Thermocoleostomius sinensis A174: one gene and its partner. Each later gene encodes a partner of the first gene's protein in a complex. Links are inferred from orthologs where the notes say so. Each region holds a gene or a part of one and is shown in the gene's direction. Other genes may lie near its edges.

Region 1 (9,736 bases):
CCTGCCACCGTTTTTGGTGAACACCGCCTCGCTAACGGCGTCTGGTCAATTACCCAAGTTTGCCGAAGAAAGCTTTAAGTGCGATCGAGACGATCTGTGGCTAACCCCAACCGCCGAAGTTCCGATTACTAGCCTGCATCGCGACGAAATTCTATCGGCCGAAGAATTACCCAAACACTACTGTGCCTACACGCCCTGCTTTCGACGAGAGGCCGGTAGCTATGGACGCGATACCCGGGGGCTGATTCGGCTGCACCAATTTAATAAGGTCGAGCTATATAAGTTTGTGCACCCCGACACCTCTGAAGCCGAGCATCAAACCTTACTGCAAGATGCTGAAGCTATTCTACAAGCCCTAAAATTGCCCTATCGAGTCATTGAACTGTGTACCGGCGATTTGGGCTTTGCTTCCACCAAAACGTATGACTTAGAGGTGTGGCTGCCGTCGTCAGGTAAATATCGCGAAATTTCCAGTTGTTCTAACTGTCGCGATTTTCAAGCAAGACGAGGGAATATTCGGTTTAAGGAAGCGGGGAAGAAAGGAACACAATTTGTGCACACGTTGAATGGCTCCGGGCTAGCAGTAGGGCGCACCATGGCGGCTATTTTGGAAAACTATCAACAACCCGATGGAACGGTACAGATTCCAGAGGTGCTCCAACCCTACTTCAAGGGTCGGAAAACCCTATAAAATCTATGCCTTGGTCAGTGGTATGGTGAAACTATTTGCACGTTGGGCCGAGTTGTCACAGTTTTACTGCTTCTTTACGGCTCAACCGGTGAGCAGGCAACCGTCCTTTTCACCTCCTTAAAATCTTCATTGAATTTAGTATTTTTAGCTGCTTATATCCTATGGCCACTCCTGAACGCCGAACAATCCTATTAGATTTTGAAAAACCATTAGCCGAGCTAGATGCCCGCATAGCCCAAATTCGGGAACTTGCAGAAGAAAATGAGGTCGATGTATCTGACCAAATTCGGCAGTTAGAGGCAAGGGCTGTTCAGTTGCGACAGGAAATTTTTGGCAGCTTAACTCCGTTTCAACGGCTGCAAGTCGCTCGTCATCCTCGCCGCCCTAGTACGCTTGATTACATTCAAGCGATGACCGATGAGTGGATTGAAATGCACGGCGATCGCAGCACAGGCACTGATGATCCAGCAATTGTAGGTGGCGTGGCGCGATTGGGAGGGCGGCCTGTGGTGATGCTGGGACACCAGAAGGGGCGCGATACCAAAGATAATATTGCTCGTAACTTTGGGATGGCTTCGCCGGGGGGGTATCGCAAGGCAATTCGATTAATGAACCATGCAAATCGCTTTGGAATGCCCATTCTCACCTTCATCGATACGCCCGCCGCTGATCCTCGGGCAGAGGCTGAACGCTTAGGACAAGGAGAGGCGATCGCCTACAACTTGCGAGAAATGTTTCGCTTGGAAGTACCCATCATTTGCACGGTGATTGGAGAAGGTGGATCGGGTGGGGCACTCGGGATTGGCGTGGGCGATCGATTGCTGATGTTTGAACACTCTATCTATTGTGTAGCCCCCCCAGAAGCATGTGCAGCGATTCTTTGGCGCGATGCTAGTAACGCTCCCCAAGCCGCAGAAGCCTTGAAGATTACCGCACCTGACTTGGTCGAGTTGGGCATTGTTGACCAGGTTTTACCCGAACCCGTTGGAGGGGCACATTCTGATCCGTTGGAAACGGCATCTACTTTAAAACGAACGTTGTTAGACTATCTCGACGAACTTTGCGCCATGTCGAATCATCAGCGTCGCGCATTACGGTATCAAAAATTTCGTAAGATCGGTATGTTTGTTGAGGTTCCGGCTTGACTGGGAACACTTGCTATGCAATCTACTGATAGCCATCATTAATTTGATTATTGATTCGACCGGTTATCTACTAATACCTAAATCCTTTGTTATCTGAAGTTGTTAGCCAAGTTGCTTCTATTCAATCAAATAGATAAATAGACAAAGATTGATTGATAGAGATTCGGTTGTCATTGTCTAGTGTTCGGAGCGCCAGTGCTATAATGTGAACAGAAACAATTGTTAACACATCGCAGGTTAACGTAATTTTTGAGGGTTTTGCTTTGATCCCTACTTACTGTTTCTCCGTAACAGCCACCCGCTGGTTACGTCTATTAGCTGGTTCTCAATGCAGCCTTGGCTCAACGAGCTTGAAGAGAGCGGGGGCGTTTGCTCAAAAAGTTTTTATATAGCTTGTTTATTTATTGAAATTGAGTTCTGGACATAGTTTGGCAGAACTGCAATTGTGCCTTAGACAACTGAGGCACAACTTTAAGGCGAATCCTTTGGATCTTTAGTCAATGTTGGTAGTCGGAAAATTGCATGGGTTCTTCAATTGGATGTGCGCTCATTACAGGAGCAGGCAGTGGAATTGGTCGGGCAACGGCTCAAGCGTTTGCAGAGGCGGGAATTGATTTGGCACTGGTCAGTCGTTCTCCAGCTAAGCTAGACGAAGTTGCTGCTACAGTGGCGCAGACTGGCGTTACCGTCAAGACCTATCCATTGGATTTGGCAGTGGTGGATCAGGTCAACGCCGCTATTAGTCAGATTGCGGCTGAACTGCCGATCGACATTTTGGTGAACAATGCTGGTATTGCTCAAACGGGCGAGGTGCTCTCTACTTCGTTGTCAGACTGGCAACGGGTGATTGACCTTAATCTCACCAGTGTTTTTCAGTGTATTCAGGCGGTACTGCCAGGAATGCGGGAGCGGCAACGGGGCACTATTGTCAATGTGTCGTCGATCGCGGCTCACCATACCTTTGCGGGCTGGGGGGCATACAGTGTCAGCAAAGCAGGAATTGCCTCGTTGTCTAAAGTTTTAGCCGCTGAAGAGCGGGCCTACGGCATTCGTGTGGCTGTGATTACGCCAGGGGCAGTTAATACTCCCATTTGGGACACCATTCCAGAAGAGTTCGATCGGTCTCAAATGCTGACACCCGATGTGGTTGCTCAGTCCATCCTTCATACTGTGCTGCTTCCGCCGCAGGCAGTTATTGACGAGTTGATTGTGATGCCTCGGGCTGGAGCAATTTAATTCGTTGAGTTTTAACGTTTGGATTCTCATCATTGAAGGTTTATCTAGGTTAACTATGACTATTGCTTCTTCCAACGCTTCTAACGGCGCAAACTCCTTCACGGCAAATTCTTCTCTTACCAAAGATGTCACCGCAGAGCCAACTTTGCCTCAACGGGTCAATACTCGACCCGATCGCAGCACATCGCACGGTCGCCAATCAAAACCGCAGCATCCCCCAGCCGAGGCATTTCAACAACTAACAGACTCGGTTCACACCATGCTGGCAGCCCTGGGAGAAGATCCAGAACGGGAAGGGTTGCTGAAAACCCCAAAGCGAGTCGCAGAAGCAATGCGCTTTTTGACCAGTGGCTACAATCAATCGCTAGACGAGTTGGTGAATGGAGCCATCTTTGATGAAGGACACAACGAGATGGTGTTGGTGCGCGATATTGATGTGTTCAGTTTGTGCGAACATCACATGCTGCCGTTTATGGGCAAAGCGCACGTTGCTTATATTCCCAACCAGAAGGTAGTGGGTCTAAGCAAATTGGCTCGAATTGTGGAAATGTATGCCCGTCGCCTGCAAGTGCAAGAGCGCCTAACTCGCCAGATTGCTGAAGCAATTCAGGAGATTCTTGATCCGCAAGGGGTAGCAGTTGTGATTGAAGCCACTCACATGTGTATGGTCATGCGTGGGGTGCAAAAGCCTGGCTCGTGGACGGTTACTAGTGCCATGATTGGGGTTTTCCAGGAAGATCTCAGAACTCGCGATGAGTTTCTCAGCTTAATTCGTCATCAACCAGCCTTTCGCTAGAAAAGATAGGGAGGTTTCGACCCGACCTGCACACTCTACAACTTTTCTTTGTGTTCTTTGTGGCGTTGCTGATTGAATGAATCTTGGGTGTTTTGTGAAACGCCCTGATAGTCAAGATCCGTCAATCATACTGGAATTCAGCAACGGACTCTTCATGGCCTATGCGCCTTTCATGCGTTTTTCAATAGATTCATTTAGAAGGGTGAGCAGAACTTGCCCTTCTTCGTTTTATCTGCGGCGTTGCTGAACAGAAGTATGATCCTCGTGCTGGAGCTGCTTGCAGTCTTATGGTCTCCCTTAGTGAGGGGACCACAGCCGGGGGTGTAGAGAGCCACCTATCTGAACGCTATCCGCGACACAATTATTAACGCCGATCTCCAACCAAGGACAGATATAGCCGCTAAGCTCAAAGATAGAGACGCGATTTTGCATACATAAAATTATGACAAGCTTTTCTCATCTCGATGTTCAGCGCCCCCAATGGCGAACAGTTGTCATCTCGGTTCTGGCATTTTGGATAAGCAGCAGTCTCATTCTTGATCTCGTCATAATGCCAACACTGTACGCCAGCGGTATGATGACCGAGGCAAATTTTGCCACTGCCGGATATTCGATTTTTTGGGTTTTTAATCGCATTGAATTAGTCTGTGCGGCTGTGGTTCTGACGGGAGGCATGATCCTACGTCGCCAACTCTCTACAGCCAATTGGCAGCATCATCGGACAGTCCTGCTATCACTAGCATTACTGTCGATCGGCCTATTCTACACCTACGGTCTTACGCCTGAAATGAGCGCGTTGGGATTACCGTTGAACTTGTTTGAAACGGCTACAGAAATTCCCACTCGCATGAACCTCATGCACGGCGAATATTGGGTGTTGGAAGTTTGCAAGCTGGCGATCGGCACGGTGCTATTGGGCAACTATTACAAGTCGCCCGTGAATGCCTGAGCGGTTTAGAACCATCACCTCGATGGGGGGCTACCGTCCAAGCCGTTGCCGCACCTGTTCACGCAAACTTAAAGCATCTTGATAATCCGGCTTGATTTGGATGGCGCGATCAATCGAAGCAACGGCTTCATCAAAGCGACGCAAGCTCCACAATACTGCCCCTCGGTTGTTCCAGGCCTCTGCTAGGTTAGGATTTAGCTCGATCGCCTTGTTTAACGACGTAAGCGCTTCTTCAAATCGCCCTAATTGAAATAGCGCTGTGCCTTTATTGCTCCATGCTTCGGCAAAATCGGGCTTGAGGGCGATCGCGCGTTCATATAACGGCAGTGCTTCCTGAGGTTTCTGCTGCAAGTCAAGGGCGTATCCTTTACTCCAGAGGGCTTCCGGATAATCTGGATTAACGGCTAACGCCGCGTTGCAAGCCGCTAATGCTTCAGTAGGTTTCAGCAATCGATTCAGGCTATAGCAGCGTCCCCATTGGGCTTCGGCTGACTTAGCGTTGAGAGAAATGACCTGATCGTACAGGACGATCGCCTGCTGAAATTGTTCTTTCTGGCGCAGTTGATCGGCCTGGGTTTGCAGGGCCGCTACTTGAATCTGGCTATTAGGAGGAGTTGTTGAATCGCCTGGATTGTCAGAAGAGACATCTGTTGGGGCTGTTACAGGAGCAGACGTTGGATCAGCCGATGAAGCATTAGGAGCAGAAAGTTTAACTACGCCAAACAGCAACCCGATCGCCACTATACCCATCAGTGGCAACAGAAGGCGTTGAGTGCGAATTCGATCCAACCCCTGCAACCTAGAGCGAGCATGATGTTCTGGAAGATGGTCTGAAATCGGAGCGATCGGAACAGGAGGTGACACTCCAGCTACCACATCCGTCGGCGATCGACTGCCAACCTGTGGCTCTGTTACAGGGAGATTAATCAGCGGGGAACCAATTAACTCTTGCGGCGGAGAGGTTTCGGTTAAAAGCGTTGTGGCCTTGACAACTTCACTGGCAACTACATCCGAAGCCACCGCTGTCGATGGCTCTGACCAAGCCACCGTTGGTTGAAGTAGCGGATCGAGGAGGGCTGCTGGCGTGGGAGGTGGTGCAAGCGGAGTCGCCTTGGCATAGATCGGAAGCTGTTCGAGGGCTGACAGTGCGTCGATCGCCGTGGAGAATCGGGCACGGAAATCATACCGCACCATTTGCTCTAAAAACTCGGCAAATTCACAACTGACGTGGGGAGCTAGATAACGCCATCTGACTTCGCCGGTATGCGGATCATCCTGGAGATGTCTAGGAGCAACGCCAATTAAGGCTTGAATGCAAATTTTGCCGACGGCGTAGATATCGCTGCTAAAGCGCGGACTACCCGCTATCTGCTCGCTGGGCATGTATCCCTGCGTCCCGATCGAGATGGTTTTAGTGGGGCCAGCATCAGCATCAGCCAGTTGAATGCTGGCTTGCTTTACGGCTCCAAAATCGATTAGCACCACCCGACCATCGCGGCTGCGACGAATCAGGTTTTGGGGTTTAATGTCCCGGTGAATGACCCCCTGCTGATGCACAAACGATAGCACCGTCAGCATGTCTTTCGCCAACGCGACCACCTGTTCTTCTGTCCAAGGTTGGCCATTGATTAACTCCTCCGACAACGGAGCACCAACAATCAGTTCTTGAGCTAGGTAAAATTCTTGATTGTGCTCAAAGTGGGCCAGCAGTCGAGGAATTTGATCATGATCACCCAGTTGATACAGTACTTTCGCCTCGGTATCAAACAAGCGCTTGGCAGTCTCTAAGCCTTGAGCACTGCTAAACTGCGGCTTAAGCTGCTTGATCACACAGCGAGGATGTCCTGGTAAGTGCAAATCCTCTGCTAGGAAGGTTTGACCAAACCCGCCAGCCCCTAGCTGATTAATTACTTTATAACGCCCACCTAACAGAGCAGTGGGTTCAGTCGATCGAAACAAGCGCAGAAAATCCACAGCTCACCCTCGATACAAAACGCTACCTGGAATACTCTTCAACAATTGCACCGAACATCAGGTCAAGCTTACTCGCAATTTCCGTAAGGTGTGTACCCCTTTCGTATCATTATTTTCCTTCGTTCATCCGTAGCGATGAACCGCGATCGGGTTGCACCCTATCTTGCACCTTCTGCTGTCTAAGCGCCGATCTGCCGACGCCTCCTTTCTGGACTCAAAACTCTCGCTTATTGTTTCGGTACATCCCAACTAGGTAGAGTTCTAACTAGGTGGAAGGAGGATTTGTGTTAATTGTCTTCACCCCTACCCAGGGAAACAGGTTTTTCTAGATTCGGGTTAGCTTCAGGTAAGTACAATCGTTCCTCACTAGCATCGTACTCAAACAACTCGGCATAGCGCCCCCAGTCTACCGCTGTGGCAAACTGGCGCTCGGCTTCTTCATGGGGAAAATGTTCATCCCATAAATCTAAAAAGAAATCTGCCCGCATAGAACCGCTACGCTTCTCTCGCAAGGTCTGGACGATGCTGTTTAAAACGGGAACATGAGTTAGGGCTTGCTGACGAAAAAGATCTTTGCTGCGCAGAATGGTGGTTGTGGCAAAGTCTTGCCCAACCTTTGTAAGTCGCACATCTCCTTGAGAGATTTCAGCAAATCCTAGCAAAACAGCCGCATCCAGAATCGGTAACAGATCATCGACTGCAAGCTGAAGCCGTTCTGCTAATCGAGGAATATCATCTGTTCCTTCTGGCTGATCAACAATCAGTTCTAACAAACCGCTGATTCCCCCGACACGCACATGAGGTAGCGCTTTGGCATAGGGAGATGGTACAGCTAACACGGGTGTTGTAGTCGCAACTTTCCCAGTTACTTCAATTTCAGGATTGGTCATTACGGTATAGATATAATCAACTAGTGAAGCGAAGCGGGGAGTGGTGCGATCGTGAGGACGAGGCAGATCAATGACGACTTCACCTCGGATACGCCCTGGATTGGAGCCTAAGATCACAATGCGATCGGCCAGAAATACAGCTTCTTCAATGTTGTGAGTGACAATCAGAATACTTTTAGATGGAAAGGCTTTTGCATTCCAGAGATCGTCAATTTCCCCCCGTAGGTTTTCCGAAGTCAGGACATCGAGGGCACTGAAGGGTTCATCCATGAAGAGAACTTGGGGTTCTAACACAAAGGCGCGGGCAAAGCCAACTCGCTGCTTCATACCCCCCGAAAGCTCTTTCGGATAGGCACTCTCAAATCCATCTAATCCCACAATATCAATCGCTTTCAGAGCACGCTGTCGGCGTTCATCTCGCTGAACCCCTCGTGCTTCTAGCCCTAATTCCACATTTTCCTGAACGGTTAACCAGGGTAGCAAGGCAAAGCTTTGAAACACCATCGCCACATCATGATTAGCGCCGCGTAGGGGTTTGCCGTTACTAAAAACCTGACCTTGGCTTGGAGGAATCAGCCCTGCCATGATCCGGAGAAGTGTGCTTTTGCCACTGCCGCTGCGTCCAAGTAAAGCAACGACCTCGCCCGATCGCACGGTGAAACTCACATCACTTAAAACTGTGAACTCTCCTTTTCCATCCGGTAAAGGAAACCGCTTATGAATATTTTCCACCGTAATCAGAATATTTGGAGCGGCAGCCATAGAGATCCAACCTCGCAGAGCAGTTTATGGATTAGATACAAATCGTAACTACTAAGGTCTAAGCAGAACCAACGCTACAGATGATATTTTGTTTCGGCAAGTTGATAGAGTCGTCGCCACAACAAACGGTTTAACCCCACCACAAATAGACTCATCATGCCGATACCAAGGGTAATTCGGGGCCAATCGCCAACGGTTGTAGCTTCCGCAATGTAAGCGCCTAATCCGGTAGCTACCAGCGTCGTTTGTCCCCAGGCAACAATTTCCGAGACAATGCTAGCGTTCCAAGCGCCACCACTTGCGGTAACGCCTCCCGTCACCCACGCGGAAAAGATGCCCGGAATAATCAGCTTTCTCCAGCGTTGCCAGCCCTTTAAACCGATATCATCTGCCATTTCGCGCAGATCAGTGGGAATACTCTGTGCACCAGCGATCGAGTTAAAGAGAATGTACCATTGGGCACCCAGTGCCATCAATAAAATGCTGCCCCACTCAATGCTGATGTTGGTGCGAATAAAAAACAAAGTGGCGAAGGGAAAAATGAAGTTGGCAGGGAAAGAGGCGAGAAACTGCACCACCGGTTGCAGCGTTCGTGCCAGTTTGGGGTTAAACCCAATTGCTACGCCGATAGGTGTCCAAATTACGGTGGCGAACAACAGAAGTACTGTCACCCGCAACAGCGTGAGCAGTCCCAGCCAAAAGGTTTTGAACACTTCACCTATGCCAACTGTGGTTAGGATGAAGTGTAATGCCCAAGCAACCAGGATACCAATAATGATTAGCAAGATAACGTTATAAAGACGATCGCCCCGCTGTTCTTGATCCACATCAACCTTGAAAGTGGATTTAGGGAGAGTGAGCCGAGACAACACTCGATTAACCGCTTCCCTTGTTGGCGTGAGTGCCTTGCCTAGCATCCGAGGAATCCGTGCTGCTTGCAACAGGTCATATACCCAAGATTCTGGGGCTTCTGCTGAAGCGCTTTGCTCCATGCGAAACTTATCCGACCAAGCAATGAGAGGCCGCCAAAAAAGTTGATCCACTAGCACAATGACAATCGCAATGGTGAGCAGTGCCCAGCCCAGGGCGGGCAAATTTTCAGCGACGATCGCTGCCGCTACATAAGAGCCAATCCCCGGCAACGTATACTCCTGATTCAATACACTGATCGCTTCACTGGCTGCCACGAAAAACCAACCTCCGCCAAAGCTCATCATGGCATTCCACAGTAGCCCGATCGTGGCTGATGGAACGTCCAATTTCGTAAACCGTTGCCAGCGCGATAGTTGATAG
Region 2 (9,820 bases), 1.9 Mb from region 1 along the record:
GGCCTTGACATGTCCGGAACCCTTGTGAAAGCGAGGGGTGCCTTCGGGAGCCGGAGCACAGGTGGTGCATGGCTGTCGTCAGCTCGTGTCGTGAGATGTTGGGTTAAGTCCCGCAACGAGCGCAACCCTCGTTCTTAGTTGCCAGCATTCAGTTGGGCACTCTGAGGAGACTGCCGGTGACAAACCGGAGGAAGGTGGGGATGACGTCAAGTCAGCATGTCCCTTACGCCCTGGGCTACACACGTACTACAATGCTTCGGACAAAGGGTTGCCAACTGGCGACAGTGAGCTAATCCCGTAAACCGAGGCTCAGTTCAGATTGCAGGCTGCAACTCGCCTGCATGAAGGCGGAATCGCTAGTAATCGCCGGTCAGCATACGGCGGTGAATACGTTCCCGGGCCTTGTACACACCGCCCGTCACACCATGGGAGTTGGCCACGCCCGAAGTCGTTACTCCAACCGATTCTGTCGGAGGAGGACGCCGAAGGCAGGGCTGATGACTGGGGTGAAGTCGTAACAAGGTAGCCGTACCGGAAGGTGTGGCTGGATCACCTCCTTTATAGGGAGACCTCCCGACTCTACGCCTGAAAGCGACGTGCGATTAAGGTAAGAGTTGGTCATCCCAAGGTCGGTCAGGCAGTGGTGCAGAGGCTTTCAAACTAGCTGGTTCGGTTCATGGGCTATTAGCTCAGGTGGTTAGAGCGCACCCCTGATAAGGGTGAGGTCCCTGGTTCGAGTCCAGGATGGCCCACCTTGGCAAGAGGGAAGAGGGAAGAAGGGAAACAGAAGAGAGCCTGATTTTCTTTGGTTTTGAATCTTCCGGATTCAATCTTCGACATGGGGGTTTAGCTCAGTTGGTAGAGCGCCTGCTTTGCAAGCAGGATGTCAGCGGTTCGAGTCCGCTAACCTCCACTGGGATTACCGCCCAAGGTGAGTAGTTATTGAGTAGTTATTAGGAGACATTCAGCACCTGGTCTTGAGGCTTGAGGGAAGCGCGCAAGAGAGACTGCTGGATGCTATCCAGCCAGGACCTAGAAAACTGCATAGCAAGAAATAGTCAGGTAGCAACAACAGATACCAATGTTGACATGGTCAAGCTAGAAAGGGCTGATGGTGGATACCTAGGCACACAGAGGCGAAGAAGGACGTGGTTACCGACGATATGCGCCGGGGAGTTGGAAGCAAGCAGTGATCCGGCGGTTTCCGAATGGGGCAACCCTAGTAAACGGTCATCTGAATACATAGGATGACACGAGCGAACCGGGCGAATTGAAACATCTTAGTAGCCCGAGGAAGAGAAAGCAAACGCGATTCCCTTAGTAGCGGCGAGCGAAGCGGGAACAGCCTAAACCGATGGTTTTAACTGTCGGGGTTGTGGGACAGCAACAAGAGCGCGAGCGGTTAGACGAAGCACTTGAAAGGTGCACCAGAGGAGGTAAAAGTCCTGTAGTCGAAAACTTAACGCATCTAGCTGCATCCCGAGTAGCCCGGAGCACGTGGAATTCCGGGTGAATCTGCGAGGACCACCTCGTAAGGCTAAATACTCCTGTGTGACCGATAGTGAACCAGTACCGCGAGGGAACGGTGAAAAGAACCCCGGGAGGGGAGTGAAATAGAACATGAAACCATCAGCTTACAAGCAATCGAAGCCCGATTAAACGGGTGACGGTGTGCCTGTTGAAGAATGAGCCGGCGACTTATAGGCAGTGGCAGATTAAGACGAATATGTCGAAGTCAAAGCGAAAGCGAGTCTGAAGAGGGCGAGCGTCACTGTTTATAGACCCGAACCCGGGTGATCTAACCATGGGCAGGATGAAGCTTGGGTAAAGCCAAGTGGAGGTCCGAACCGACCGATGTTGAAAAATCGGCGGATGACCTGTGGTTAGGGGTGAAATGCCAATCGAACCCGGAGCTAGCTGGTTCTCCCCGAAATGTGTTGAGGCGCAGCGGTTGTGACTATAGCTGGGGGGTAAAGCACTGATTCGGTGCGGGCTGCGAGAGCGGTACCAAATCGAGTCAAACTCTGAATACCCAGTGGACACACAACCAGTGAGACGGTGGGGGATAAGCTTCATCGTCAAGAGGGAAACAGCCCAGACCACCAGCTAAGGTCCCCAAATCGTCATTCAGTGGCAAAGGAGGTGGGAGTGCCCAGACAACCAGGAGGTTTGCCTAGAAGCAGCCACCCTTAAAAGAGTGCGTAATAGCTCACTGGTCAAGCGCTCCTGCGCCGAAAATGAATGGGACTAAATGACGTACCGAAGCTGTGGGATTAGCGTAAGTTAATCGGTAGGGGAGCGTTCTGTAGTAGTGCGAAGCATCAGCGGAAGCAGGTGTGGACGAAGCAGAAGTGAGAATGTCGGCTTGAGTAGCGAAAACATTGGTGAGAATCCAATGCCCCGAAATCCTAAGGGTTCCTCCGGAAGGCTCGTCCGCGGAGGGTTAGTCGGGACCTAAGGCGAGGGCGAAAGCCGTAGTCGATGGACAATCGGTCAACATTCCGATACCGATTTGACGTTGTGCCGAGGGACGGAGAAGGCTAGCACAGCCAGAAGATGGTTACTGGTGCAAGCGTGCGAGGCGATGAGGAGCGGCGAAAACGCTCCGAGCTGAGGCGTGAGACCGAGGGGATACGTCCCCGAAGTGTGTGATGTCAGGCTTCCAAGAAAAGCTCGAACCACGTTAACGTCAAATTGCCCGTACCCGAAACCGACACAGGTAGGATGGTTGAGAATACTCAGGGGCGCGAGATAACTCTCTCTAAGGAACTCGGCAAAATGGCCCCGTAACTTCGGGAGAAGGGGTGCCACCGCGAGGTGGTCGCAGTGAAGAGGCCCAGGCGACTGTTTACCAAAAACACAGGTCTCCGCGAAGTCGCAAGACGAAGTATGGGGGCTGACGCCTGCCCAGTGCCGGAAGGTTAAGGAAGTCGGTCAGGCGCAAGCTGAAGCTGGCGACTGAAGCCCCGGTGAACGGCGGCCGTAACTATAACGGTCCTAAGGTAGCGAAATTCCTTGTCGGGTAAGTTCCGACCCGCACGAAAGGCGTAACGATCTGGGCGCTGTCTCGGAGAGAGGCTCGGCGAAATAGGAGTGTCTGTGAAGATACGGACTACCTGCACCTGGACAGAAAGACCCTATGAAGCTTTACTGTAGCCTGGTATTGGGTTCGGGCTTTGCTTGCGCAGGATAGGTGGGAGGCGCAGAAGCATCTCTTGTGGGAGGTGTGGAGCCAACGGTGAGATACCACTCTGGCAGAGCTAGAATTCTAACCCTTACCCGTGATCCGGGAAGGGAACAGTATCAGGTGGGCAGTTTGACTGGGGCGGTCGCCTCCTAAATGGTAACGGAGGCGCGCAAAGGTTCCCTCCGGCTGGTTGGAAATCAGCCTGAGAGTGCAAAGGCATAAGGGAGCTTGACTGTGAGAGTGACAACTCGAACAGGGACGAAAGTCGGCCTTAGTGATCCGACGGCACTGAGTGGAAGGGCCGTCGCTCAACGGATAAAAGTTACTCTAGGGATAACAGGCTGATCTCCGCCAAGAGTTCACATCGACGCGGAGGTTTGGCACCTCGATGTCGGCTCATCGCAACCTGGGGCGGTAGTACGTCCCAAGGGTTGGGCTGTTCGCCCATTAAAGCGGTACGTGAGCTGGGTTCAGAACGTCGTGAGACAGTTCGGTCCATATCCGGTGCAGGCGCAAGAGCATTGAGAGGAGTCCTCCTTAGTACGAGAGGACCGGGAGGAACGCACCGCTGGTGTACCTGTTATCGTGCCAACGGTAGACGCAGGGTAGCCAAGTGCGGAGTGGATAACCGCTGAAAGCATCTAAGTGGGAAGCCCACCTCAAGATGAGTGCTCTCATGGCACAAGCCAGTAAGGTCACGGGGAGAACACCCGTTGATAGGTTCTAGATGGAAGTGCAGTAATGTATGAAGTCGAGGAATACTAACAGACCGAGGGCTTGACCTTAACGTCGATAGGTTACTGTGGTCATGCTATCTGCCTTGCTATGCAGCCTTCTGGGTTGTGATTGAGCACAACGCCCATTCCTGGTGTCTATGGCGGTGTGGACCCACCCTCATCCATCCCGAACTGAGGAGTGAAACGCACCTGCGGCGAAGATAGTTGGACGGCTGCGTCCTGCCAAAATAGCTCGATGCCAGGTTCTTATTCACAGCCGAGGTCTGCTACACAGCAAACCTTGGCTGCTTTGGTGGTGACGAGAAATGAATTCGGACTTCTGCCCAGTTGGAATGATTGGCATTAGAATCAGAAATGGCTAACATATACTACTCGTGAGCAGTGGTAAAGAAGGGCAAATAGACTCGATACTCCCGCTCCGTTAACTCGATCAGGCGATGATAAAGAGGGTACTGACCCAAAGCTTGCTGGAAATCATATATTAAGCAATCGCCCGACAAAGCTTTTCACCTCTACCACAATCTTTTCGCTGCTTCGAGCATCGTGATGTAGCTGCGCTATGATTGTCGAACTGCCTTTTCTTAGAGGGGCCGTTGCTCTGATAAGATCGGCCTAATAGCCGATAGCTAATTAGCATTAGCTCATACACCATGCTCGATCGCGACGCTTAGAAGCTTAACGGATGGTCTTCTTGAATTTTTACCCCTAATTCCCAATCCCTTTCTTCGTTCTTCTTAGTTGCTGTTATGTCCCTATTTGACTGGTTTGCTAATCGTCGAAAAGCAGAACCCATTAGTAAAGAAAGGCAAGAGCGCGAAATTGCCGATGGCTTGTGGACAAAATGCCCAAAATGCAGCGTTCTCACTTATACCAAAGATTTGCGATCGAATCAGATGGTCTGTTTAGAATGTGGTCATCATCTGCGCATTTACGCCGAGGAGCGCATTCAACAACTGATCGATCCTGGTACTTGGACACCGATCGATGTAGATCTGCGTCCGGTCGATCCGTTGAAATTTCGCGATCGCAAATCCTATGGTGATCGGTTGCGTGAAGCTCAGGAGAAAACCTCTTTAACAGACGCTGTGCAAACCGGGTTGGGGTTAATTGAAGGATCGCGGGTTGGGTTGGGTGTAATGGATTTTCGCTTTATGGGGGGCAGTATGGGATCGGTGGTGGGTGAGAAGCTGACCCGCCTGATTGAGCGATCGACCCATGAGCAACGACCTGTAGTCATTGTTTGTGCCTCCGGTGGAGCCAGAATGCAGGAAGGAATGCTGAGCCTGATGCAGATGGCTAAAATTTCAGGCGCACTAGAGATGCATCGAGAAGCGGGATTGCTCTACGTTCCAGTGCTGACGCATCCTACAACGGGCGGGGTGACGGCGAGCTTTGCCATGCTGGGAGATATAATTGTGGCGGAACCGAAGGCAACAATCGGGTTTGCAGGGCGCCGAGTTGTAGAGCAGACGTTGCGCGAAAAGCTGCCCGATGATTTTCAAACTTCAGAATATTTATTAGCGCACGGTTTTGTGGATATGATTGTGCCGCGTACTCAGTTGAAGAAAACCTTGGCGCAACTTATTCGTTTGCATCAGCCCCATTCTCCTGCGGCTACTGATTCTGATGGAACGTCTCACTTTGTGCACGTGCCCGATTCCCTGCCGCTGAAACCAGTGCCCGATGCCTAGTCGAGGGCAATCTCCCGATCGCCCCTGCTACATTCGCTTTGCGTCTACATGCGCACAGCCGTTACTTCAATTTCTACTAGCCAGCCCGGATTGACTAGTCTGGCTACTTGCATTGTCGCTCGGGCGGGTAAGTTGGGCTGAGCGTCCGTGCCGAAATATTGCGTGTAGCCTTCCATAAAACCGGCAAAATCCATCTGTCCATCGAGGGAGGGGTCGCCTACCAAAAATACCTGCATTTTGACAACATCGCTCATGGTCAGATCCAGACTGGTCAAGATTTCGTCGATTTTTTCTAGGACTGTCATTGTTTGAGTTTTGGTATCGCCAAAAGCGGCGATCGAATTGGGGTCAGCATTTTCATCAACTACCGACGGCACTTGTCCACTGAGATACACGGTTGTCATGGTGGCTGGAACCTCGGTGGCAAGGGCAATTGGGAAGGTGGAATTGGGAATCGCATGACGAATCACGGTTTGAGCTTGCGCTAGCGACGACGGCGCGAACACAGTCAACGTTAGGGCAAGACCGATCGCCAGTAGGACAAAGAACGCCAGATTTTTCCAGATTTTAATCATCGTTCATTACTTGATAAGTTACTTGATCCGTTCAACTTGCTTGTCTGGACTGTATCTGAGCGGCAAGTCCTCGCACGGCTTCATGGGCCGACAACACCGCTCCTTCTTGCCATCCTGTGAGGTAGCTGAGGTGTTCACCTGCCAAATATATGGGGCCATCCGGTTGATTGAGAATGGGATAGACATCCGCACGAGTCGCCTCGTCCCATTCCATCCAGCCGCCTTGACTATAGGGAATTTTGCCCCACGCTACACTGCATCCTTGGGCCGGAGCAACTTCATCACGGTAATTGGGGTGAATAGTAGAGCCGTCCTCGATCGCCTTCACCAACCGTTCTTCTGGCGGTAGGGTATCCACGCGAGCCGCGATTTCGTTGTCCCAAATGTAGGCTCCTACAATCACACCTTTGGCACCGTGAAACCCGTTGGCGGGATACCAAATTTGGGTAATGTCACGAGTGGTCCAGGAAATGCCGCCGTAAATTTGATGGTCTTCTTCCCAAAAGCGTCGATCGGCTTGAAAAGCGTGTTTGACGGCATTGATGTACCCTTTAGATGCCCTATCGATCGCAGCTTTATAGTCGGTCGAAAAGTCGGCATCAATGCCCGCCAACACCGAAAGGGGAAGAGTGCAAATGACGAAATCGGCTTCCACCGCAGACTCTGCCCCGTTGCTGCGATCGGTGTAGACAATGCGAACGCCGTTGCCAAGTTTGCGAATCTGCGTCACTTCCGTGTTGAATTGAATCAAGTGTCCGACCTGTCGCTCAAAGGCTTTAACGATCTGATCCATGCCGCCAATTGGTTGCAGCATAGTGGCAGCTTGGTTGAACCCTTCGGCAAAGTTGAGCTTGAAGCGCCAAAAGTCAGAGTTGAGCAGTTCACTCAGATCAATCGGGTCATATTTGCTGCCAGACACCATCGCGGCTCCGGGTGGAGTTGTGTAACCTGCCCGTCCAGAGCCTTTATAAAGATAATCGGCATCGAGATCGCCAAAGCGGCTGACAAACTCCAGAATTCGCTCTTTGTCTTCTACAGTCAAATCATTCTCTAAAGCATGGTTGTGGATGGCTTTAGCTAGTAATTCCGCTATATAGCCCCGACTGTCGTTTAAGATACGCCGATTTAGCATGGGTTGTCCGCCAAAGGCTGCATCGTCTTGGAAATAGGCAGCGCGATTATCGTTGACAATCACCTCTAGCGGCACGCCCAACTCCTTGCAATAGCCGAGAATATTGGTGTGATGATGGGGCAAGCGTGCGGGGCCCGTATTGAAGTAGAGGTGGGGGTCTGCCTCAAACGGACAAGTTTGCTGAGTATCAGTTTCGCGGATGACATCGCCACCGCGTATCGTCCAATTGCGGCCACCCGCCCGATCGCGAGCCTCCAAAACCGTGCAGTCATAACCAGCCTTAGACAATTCATACGCGGCAGTCAATCCGGCAATACCAGCCCCCAAAATGACAACGCGAGTTCCGTCCCCCGACTGCGAGATCAAGTTAGGGCGCGTATTAGCCGTGGCTTGAGTATGCAGCAACCCCATCGCATTCATCGTCGTCAAAACCGCTGCCGCTCCGCCTGCCCTGCCGACAAATTTTAATAGTGTGCGTCGATTCATTAGCACTCCTGGACACAAAAAACTTTGCCCAACAGTCACACCAAGCCAACAGAAGGCAACCAACCTGTTGTGCAAAGTTAAGCGCGACCGCGAGCCACTTGATTAGATATGAGACCAAGTTGCACTTCAAACGGGAATTTTTGGGGATTAAAGTTAAACATTGGGTGCGATCAGACCGATCGCCATTCATTCCCGATTCCCGACTCCCTCGCCCCACCTCATTACTTCTAAACGCAACTGGTGTAAGACATTAACTTTCTTACACAGCCGGCAATGTATCGCGGAATGCACTTCCGCAATCATTCATCGATCGCCTGGAATAATCAACTGACGTGGACGCCGCGAGTTATCAGGTGGTGCAACTTCTTCCGGAGTATCAGGAGGGCTTTGAGTGTCCGGCGGCGACTTAGGCGATTTATTCGACTCGACTCCTGGGCGGCAATCAAGATAAGTAGCATCTGCAACAAACACACCGCCTCGCTCGCGACAGAGTTGTTCAAATTGCTGACAGTCTTGCCCACCCGTGGCTAAACACTGCTCATAGGCTTGAAGAAACACAGCATCTGGATCTTGTTGCTCTGCTTCTTGTGCTGCTTCTTGACGTTGACGTTCGGCTTCCATCGCGGCAATTTCTGCATCGGCCTCAGCCGTAATGTCTTCTCCTTGCTCTATCCAGTAGGGTGTAGTCAGAGTGGCAGCCTTCTCTTTGGCAGCATACCAATCTCTAGCTTCTAGGGCGTCTGTAGCCGCTTGTAACGTTGACTCATTGGTTTTCCATTCTGCTTGCCAGCGCTGGATCGTGTCTTCGGCTTGTGCTCCTGCGGCAGTGGTAGTGGGGATAGCACGAACGAGATTGATCGCCTCAGTAAGTTTGCCGTCGTTTTGATATAACCGAGTGGCTTGCTGTAACAACTGATCAGACCATTGCTGCATTAAATCTTGGGCGGTTTGTCCAGCGGTCGTGTCCGGGGGAATTTTTGCCACGGCTTGAAGGGCTTCTGGTAATTGACCATTGGCAGCAAGTTGATTCGCTTGGGTCAAAATCCCTTCAGCACACTGATTGAGCAGAACTTGCGCCTCCTCATAGGTAGGCTGAGCACGTTTCACAGCCGCCGCCCGATTCAAACATTCCTCATACTGCCGCTCATCTCGCAGTTGGGCCACGCTCGCTAAATCCGATCGGGCTTGTTGCTGCACATACCAAATCGCTGCCGCCGAGCCGACCAAAACGCTAGCGGTAATCACACTTGCTGCTATGACAAAGCGGGGAATGGGCGATCGATTTAGAGTGGCTGGTTGAGATGGCGTGACGACTGGTGGAGCTTGGACAGCAACAGTCGCAAAGTTCGAGCGGGGGGCAACCTCCGGACGGGTAGGAGCCGATGCCGACGCCGTAAAGGGCGGAACTTGGGGGGTTACAGAAGCATTGGGCTGAATGAAAATGCGAGGAGCGCTAGCAGAAAAGCCAATTGTTGGCAACATTTCTAACCACGCGGTCACCGATTGGGGGCGATCGTGGGCTTCAACAGCCATCCCCTGCAAAATTGCCTGATTGGTGCGATCGCTGATGCTGGCATTCAACTGTTGGGGTGGATCAAGCGGATCGCTGTGATAGCGCAGCAGGTTATAGGCCCGAATTTGAGCATCTTTGGGAATCTCACCCGTAAGCATAAAGTAAAGCGTAGCGGCTAGCCCGTAAACATCCGAGTAGGCTCCGCGTCGAGCCTGGGCTTCATATTGTTCGATCGGAGCATAGCCATTGGACAAAATAGCTGTGTGCACTTGGGTTGAATTCGGCGTAAATTCGCGAGCAATACCTAAATCTAGGAGCACCGCTTCGGCGCGTCCGGCACGCAGCATAATATTCTCTGGTTTTACGTCCCGGTGCAGCAAGCCCTGCTGGTGCACCAACGACAAGGCGTCTCCAATTTGCCGGACATAATGCAGTGCTTCCGCTTCTGACAAAATGCCCCGCTGTTTAACGCGGCTGGACAAATCTTCGCCTGCAATAT

Evidence for each region.
Region 2: the proteins of OXH18_RS07695 (region 1) and accD are in contact, whole or in part, in a solved structure (PDB 8UXZ), measured with the Escherichia coli proteins. The link is inferred for Thermocoleostomius sinensis A174 from one-to-one orthologs.

Annotation. Positions count from the first base shown.
Region 1 is NZ_CP113797.1:1,763,100-1,772,835, reverse strand. The notes cover bases 1-2,844. They hold OXH18_RS07695 (acetyl-CoA carboxylase carboxyltransferase subunit alpha), read left to right. Parts: upstream 1-852; coding sequence 853-1,836; downstream 1,837-2,844. Other genes in these bases: OXH18_RS07690 (SDR family oxidoreductase), read left to right, coding at 2,359-2,844; serS (serine--tRNA ligase), read left to right, coding at 1-691. Also shown: more of OXH18_RS07690, read left to right, coding at 2,845-3,072; GTP cyclohydrolase I FolE, read left to right, coding at 3,128-3,868; OXH18_RS07680 (DUF4149 domain-containing protein), read left to right, coding at 4,311-4,817; OXH18_RS07675 (protein kinase domain-containing protein), read right to left, coding at 4,848-6,791; OXH18_RS07670 (ABC transporter ATP-binding protein), read right to left, coding at 7,079-8,443; OXH18_RS07665 (ABC transporter permease), read right to left, coding at 8,518-9,736. UniProt on the Escherichia coli protein: Component of the acetyl coenzyme A carboxylase (ACC) complex. First, biotin carboxylase catalyzes the carboxylation of biotin on its carrier protein (BCCP) and then the CO(2) group is transferred by the carboxyltransferase to acetyl-CoA to form malonyl-CoA.
Region 2 is NZ_CP113797.1:3,686,639-3,696,458, forward strand. The notes cover bases 3,715-6,642. They hold accD (acetyl-CoA carboxylase, carboxyltransferase subunit beta), read left to right. Parts: upstream 3,715-4,670; coding sequence 4,671-5,615; downstream 5,616-6,642. Other genes in these bases: OXH18_RS25365 (element excision factor XisH family protein), read right to left, coding at 4,293-4,424; OXH18_RS15965 (RidA family protein), read right to left, coding at 5,660-6,190; OXH18_RS15970 (flavin monoamine oxidase family protein), read right to left, coding at 6,222-6,642. Outside these bases: more of OXH18_RS15970, read right to left, coding at 6,643-7,808; OXH18_RS15975 (serine/threonine protein kinase), read right to left, coding at 8,112-9,820.